2 regions of the Noviherbaspirillum sp. UKPF54 genome follow, and region 1 is predicted to be linked to the other one. Evidence: predicted binding sites of a transcription regulator. Region 1 holds the regulator's gene; the other holds the start of a gene.

Evidence for each region. The regulator FNR, encoded in region 1, switches genes on or off when oxygen is low (the NO sensors DNR and NnrR bind a similar motif). The targets are predictions, from matches to a motif close to TTGATNNNNATCAA.
Region 2: the regulator FNR is predicted to act here: its motif matches at 2,118-2,131, upstream of nirK (copper-containing nitrite reductase).

Annotation. Positions count from the first base shown of each region.
Region 1 covers NZ_CP040128.1:1,833,592-1,837,001, reverse strand. Annotated here, with positions in the region: gene ccoG (cytochrome c oxidase accessory protein CcoG) at 1-522, shown strand, start outside; gene FAY22_RS08480 (FixH family protein) at 539-1,078, shown strand; gene fnr (fumarate/nitrate reduction transcriptional regulator Fnr) at 1,547-2,227, opposite strand; gene FAY22_RS08465 (hemerythrin domain-containing protein) at 2,897-3,410, shown strand, end outside.
Region 2 covers NZ_CP040128.1:2,996,784-3,000,193, reverse strand. Annotated here, with positions in the region: gene FAY22_RS13815 (formylglycine-generating enzyme family protein) at 1-510, opposite strand, end outside; gene nirK (copper-containing nitrite reductase) at 541-1,995, opposite strand; gene FAY22_RS13805 (peroxiredoxin) at 2,338-2,844, shown strand; gene FAY22_RS13800 (DeoR/GlpR family DNA-binding transcription regulator) at 2,908-3,410, opposite strand, start outside.

The DNA.
Region 1 (3,410 bases):
TGCGACTCGGTAATGGACAAGGTCGGCTCGCCGCGTGGGCTGATCCGCTATACCACCGAAAACGCATTAAAAAACCATTTCACCCCGCAGCAGATCCGGCAGCGCACGATGCGCCCGCGCGTGCTCATCTATACGGGCATCCTGGTGCTGATCGTGGCAGGCTTCCTGGGTTCGCTGCTCACACGCACGCCGCTCAAACTGGACGTGATCCGCGACCGTGGTGCGATGGGGCGTGAGGTGGAGGACGGCATGATCGAGAACGTGTATCGCCTGCAGATCATGAACACTGACGAATTCCCGCACAAGTATAAGATCAAGGTTTCCGGCATCGAGACCATCGCTCTGGCGGGCGCGGAAGAAGTGGCGTTGCCCGCGACCGGTTCGCGGGCCGTACCGGTGCGCGTGCGGATCGCCCACGGCAAGGGGCAACCCGGTTCGAACAAGATCATGTTCGAAGTCGAGTCGACCGACGGTTCGGATGTCGAAGTGAAGGAAAAGGCGGTATTTTTCGTACCGCGTTAAATGCAAGGAGATTGTGATGCAAAGCGCTGATCCGAGTTTGAAGACGGACGATGGTTCGCCCTGGTATGCGAACCGCTGGCCGTGGTTTCTGATGCTGGGTCCGTTCCTGGTGGTCGTGGCAGGCTGCTTCACCGCCTGGCTCGCGGTAAGTCGCCCGGATGCCCTGGTGGTAGACGACTACTACAAGCAGGGCAAGGCGATCAACCAAGACTTGCGGCGCGACCGTGTAGCGGCGAATTTGCACTTGAAATTGAATGTGCGCTTCGATCCGGCGGCCGGCAAACTGATCGGCCATATCGACAGCCCGCAGCGTCCGGTGACCGGCAAGATATCCATCCGCCTGGTGCATTCGACCCTGCCGGAAAAAGACATCGTGCGCGAGGCGTGGCCGGATAGTAATGGGAATTTCTCGATCGACTTGGCTTTCCTCGAGCAGGCGAACTGGCAAGTGCAGGTGGAAGATCAGGCGCGCGACTGGCGCCTGACCGGCGTCTGGACATGGCCAAAACAGCATGATGTCGTGTTGTCGCCTGACCTCGCGCCCGCCGAAGGATGAGGATTGGCGCGCCGCGTGCAGATCGGCTTGAAATCGAATATCGTATCAGGGAGCGTTCTCGATTATCAAAATCGATTCTCAATAATGAGAAAAGAGACGCGAGAATGCCAGTCTGATATGGCGTTTTATAAAGACGAAGCCGAAAGGAGGGTGGTTTGATGGCGCGGTTGATGATGGTCGTCTTGTGGCCGTCTTTTTTGGTCGCGATTGTCGCGGAAGGTTTTTTCTTTTCGCTATTTGATCCGCGTGACCTGGGAATGCTCGGAGTTCATCTAGACGTAAGTCCGATGGCAGCGTATACCGTAGGATTTTTCTGTTTCTGGATGTTTTGTGCACTGGCCAGCATGCTGACTTGTTATCTGGTCGGTGTGCCGAGTGAACGCCGACCACCCTTCTGATGTTTCTAAAAAAACCGGGCCTTGCGCCCGGTTTTTTTATCTCTAAGCGTTGTCCGCAGGCCCAAGCGCATCATGCGCAGCTCAGGGTGCCGGCGGCGACTGCCTTTAGCGTGTTCGGTTCGAGCAGTTCCAGTTCACGGTTGCTGACCTTGATCCAGCCGCGCTTCTTGAATTTAGATAACAATCGGCTGATGCTTTCGATGGTCAGGCCGAGATAATTGCCGATTTCCTCGCGTGTCATGCGCAACTGGAAGCTGGTGGAAGAATAGCCGCGTGCGGAATAACGTGATGACAGATTGCTGAGGAAGGCGGCGAAGCGTTGTTCCGCCCGCATGTTGCCCAGCAAAAGCATGACGCTTTGTTCACGCGTAATTTCCTGGCTCATCATCCGGTGAAAGTGATGCAGCAGCGTCGGAATTTCGGCAAACAGGCTTTCCAGCCGCGCGAACGGGATCTCGCACACCTCGCTGTCTTCCAGCGCCACGGCGTTGCAGTGGTGACGATCGGTGCTGATGGCATCCATTCCTAACAGTTCCCCGGCCATCTGAAAGCCGGTGATCTGCTGGTCGCCGCTGGGATTGATTTGGTGTGTCTTGAAATGGCCGAGGCGGATCGCGTACAGGTTGGTAAAGGGGTCGCCGACGCGATACAGGTGGCCATCGCGCGGGATGCGGCGACGGCGCCCAATGATCTTTTCCAGCTTGTCCATTTCGGTCGAGCCGAGCCCCGTAGGGAGGCAGAGCTGGTGCATGCCACAGGCGGAACAGCGTGCTCGCAAGTCTTGCGCGCTCGCGGCACCCGATGCATTGGAAGAATAGGCGGGATGAGTCATATCGGCAGAATTCATTCTATGCAGAATCATGTTCGCGCTCGCTGTAGGTTTTTAGGCGTTTTGGGGTTCGGGTCAAAATTGAGCCAGGTCAAGAATCCTAATGCAAATCCCGTACCAAGCAAGCAAAATCGTGGATTAACCGGTGCCATACCAAGGCAAATCATGCGGTGAACCCTGAACATCAAGGCGCCAAGCCAGAATGCGGCCGCAATGGATGTTCGTTGCTGCTACAACTGTCAAAAACAGGAGCAGCGTTCGACGCTCCTTTTGTTCCCAAAATCGGGAAGTCAACGCCGAGCGAGCCGACGCGATCCCGGATCAGGTCGAGCCCGGGAAGGACGAAGCTTATCAGTCTCTTTTGACGCATCGCAATATTTTACCGCTCCTCTCGTAGGTCGTGTGGTTGAAATATCACTTGTGATCGGTATGGTCTTTGGCGCGCGACGGCCACAAGGCGTGCTTCCGAACTTAAGGTTTTTTTAAGGTTTATTGAATGAAGTTTTAAGAAAACGGGTCCGGATAAGTCCGTAATCTAGGCCTGTCGTCAATTGAACTTCTTTTGCAACCGCCAAACGATCGGAGACCTTCATGGAACAGGCCATTTCCCCTTCCCAGTCGCACGCCACAGGTGTTGTTCAGCGTTTCGATATTTATGCCCACATTCACAAGGCCTTGCGCCTTTTCATGAGCGATACGCTTCAAGCGGTCGGCGCCATGGATGGCTCCGACGGTGGGGAAGTGGCCTGCGTCCTGGGGCAGGTCCGCGCATTGATTGTTTTCTGCGGCAGGCATTTGCAGCATGAAAACCAGTTCATCCATACCGCGATGGAAGCGCGCCAGCCCGGTTCGGCGTGCACGATCTCGTCGGAGCACGTGCATCATGAATCGGCGCTGGAGAGGCTCTCCACCCTGGCGAGCGCGGTCGAGGGGGCGCAGGACGAGGTGCGTTCCGGCGCGATCGCTGACTTGTATCGTGAACTCGGCCTGTTCATCGCGGACAACCTGGCCCACATGCATATCGAGGAAACTGGGAACAACGCGGTATTGTGGGCAACGCACAGCGATGAGGAAATCATCGGCATCGAGCAGGCGCTAGTCGCCT
Region 2 (3,410 bases), 1.2 Mb from region 1:
GGACGATTGCCCGTACCAGTTCAGGATGCGCGCGCGCCAGGACGGGTCGCGCCGCGCGTCCGCATGGGTGTCATCGGCGGCCGCCACGTATTCCCATTCATACCAGGTGGGAAGCCGCGCGCCTTCGCTTTCGCAGAAAGCCTGCGCGGCAAACCAGCTGACGCTGGTCACCGGCTGGTTTGCCTTGTCGGCGCCGGGATCCGCCGGACTTTGCCAGTCGTGCAGATAACTGCCATCCGCAAAGGTCGCGGGAATCTTCCCCCGCTGCCATTGCGGGTGGCGCAATACGAAGTCGCGGAATTCGCCGTTGGTGACCGGCGTGGTACGCAGCGCGAACGGCGCCACCTTGACCGGCTCCTTGTCGGCGTCGCCGGAAAGCACGCTGGTGAAAGCGCCGGCCTGGATAGGCGCATAGTTCGCACCGGCCGGCGCCGCGCATGCGATTCCTGCCGCCAGCAGCAGTGCGCTTGCAACTGCCGTGGCGTGAAGGGATTGACGGAACTTGCTCATCGCATGCCTTCCTTTGATTACCGTGTCGTCTTAGTGGCCGGCGTTCACGGCCGGTGCGGCCTTGGCGCGAGCTGCCTTGACTTCTTCCACGGTGATGCGGCCACCCTTGTTTTCCCAGCTGTTGATCACGTAGGTCAGGATGTTGGCGATCTCGTCATCGTTGAGCTGGTTCATCGGCGGCATGACCGAGTCGTACTCCTTGCCGTTGACGGTGACCTTGCCGTTCAGGCCGCGCAGCACGATGTCGATGGCGCGCTTGTGGTCCGCGTTCAGGAAGTCCGATTTCGCCAGCGGCGGGAACACGCCGGGCAGGCCCGCGCCGTTGCTCTGGTGGCAGACCGAGCAGGTGCCGGCAAACAGCTGGCTGCCGGCCTTGATCTGGTCTTCGGCAGTCAGCTTGCCGCTCGCGGCAGCCTTGGTCGCGGCAGTCACCGCGGCCATGTTCGGCTGTGCGCGGTCGCCGAGGTAGACCGAGTCCACTTCCTTGCCGGAGTAGATCGCCTTGTTTTCCGGGCCGTCGACCTTCATGATCGCCAGCGCACCCTTGTTAAAGGCACGGAAGATCGAGTGATCGACCAGCGGATAGCTGCCCGGCACGTGGGTGGTGTACTCGACGACCGCAGCGCCACCGGCGGGAATCATCGTGGTCTGCACGTTTTCCTGGGTGCGGGTGCCGCCTTCGAAGCGCACGCGGTCGAAAATCGCGCCGATCACATGGAAGCTCGACACCAGGTTCGGGCCGCCGTTGCCGACGAACAGGCGCACCTTTTCATTGGTGTTCGCCTTCAACGCCTTGTCGCCGGTGAGCGAGCCTTCGGCTCCGTTGAACACGACATAGGTCGGCCGTTCATCGATCGCCTTTTCCATGTCGAACGGCTGCGCGCCTTTTTCGCGATACTTGCCGGTGGTGTAGAAATCGCCCTGCATCACATAGTATTCGCGGTCGACCGGCGGCAAGCCTTCCGGCGGCTCGACCAGGATCAGGCCGTACATGCCGTTGGCGATATGCATGCCGACCGGCGCGGTGGCGCAGTGGTAGACATACAGGCCTTCGTTGAGTGCCTTGAAGGTGAATTGCGATTCATGTCCCGGCGCGGTGAAGCTCGACGCGGCGCCGCCGCCCGGGCCGGTCACGCCGTGCAGGTCGATGTTATGCGGCATCTTGCTGCTCGGGTGATTCTTCAGGTGAAACTCGACGGTATCGCCCTGACGCACGCGGATGAAGCTGCCGGGGACGGTGCCGCCGAAGGTCCAGAAGGTGTAGCTGACGCCTTCCGAAATTTGCATTTCCTTTTCGACGACTTCGAGGTCGACGATGACCTTGGCCGGGTACTTGCGCTTGATCGGAGGCGGAACAAACGGCGGGCTGGTCAGCGTGGCGTGAATGGCCGGCCCTTGCGGCGGGCCGAAATCGCCCGCCGATTTGGCCGGAGCCGGTTTGGCGGCGAATGCATTGACGCCGGGGAGAGACAGGCTGATTGCCATGCCTGCCGCTGCAAGCAGGGCGGATATCGTCTTGATCGAAGCTTTCATGATGGGCCTTTGAGGCAATGAGTAAAAAATGAGTTGCTTGGACGGAAGATACCTGCCGGATACATCTATTGTGATTGACTCAAATCAATTTTCTCCGAATACACGCAAAGGGGAGGATAGGCGGTCATCCCTTTGCCATATAGACGCCACGCGCGAAACCCGGTATATGGATGCGGGGCTGCCGAGCCTTTCTGCAACGTTCGCTGGAACGAGGCATACTGCGGTTTGCACGCCGCGCCCGGGTGGGCGCGGCGTTTTTTCTTTGCCACATTAAAAAGAGAAGAGGACCGCATCATGACGATCAAAGTGGGCGAACGCCTGCCCGAAGGCACCCTGTCGGAATTTATCGAAACCGCATCCGAGGGCTGCTCCCTCGGCCCCAATACCTTCCAGGTCGGCGAGCTGACGAAGGGCAAGAAAATCGCGATCTTCGGCCTGCCGGGCGCTTTCACCCCGACCTGTTCGGCTCAGCATGTGCCAGGCTATGTCGCGGCGGCCGACAAGTTCAAGGCCAAGGGCGTTGATGAAATCTGGTGCATCTCGGTCAACGACGCATTCGTGATGGGCGCCTGGGGGCGCGACCAGAAGGCGACCGGCGTGGTGCGCATGATGGCCGACGGCAGCGCGGCCTTCACCAAGGCGCTCGGGCTGGAGTTCGATCTCACGGCCAGAGGCATGGGCATCCGTTCGCAGCGCTATTCGATGCTGGTCGAGGATGGTGTCGTGAAACAGCTCAACGTCGAACAGCCAGGCAAGTTCGAGGTATCCAATGCGGAAACGTTACTGAAGCAATTGGGCTGAATCGATTGCGAAGAACGAGAAAAACGGCGCTCCGGCGCCGTTTTTTGTGGCAGTCCGCCTGCATCAGGAAGCGATGACGACCTTGACCTGCGCTTCCTTCAACATCTTGTTCAAGGCTTCCGGCGGCCTCGCGTCGGTAAACAGGATGTCGACCTGCGACATGTGAGCCATGCGCACCAGCGCCTGGCGCCCGAACTTGTCGTGGTCCGCCACCAGCCACACTTCGCGCGACTGCTCGATGATCGCCTGCGCCACCTTCACTTCGCGTGGATCGAAGTCGCGTAGCGTGCCGTCCGCCTCGATGCTGGAAATGCCGATGATGCCGATATCGACCTTGAACTGGCGGATGAAATCGATGGTCGCTTCGCCGACGATGCCGCGGTCGCGTGCGCGTACCACGCCTCCGGCCACGATTACTTCGCATTGCGGGTTGTCGGCCAGGATCGCGGCAACGTTCAGGTTGTTGGTCACCACATGCAAGCCGGGATGGTGCGCCAGCGCACGCGCCACTTCCTCGGTGGTGGTGCCGATATTGATCAACAGCGAACAGCCCGGCGGCACCTGCC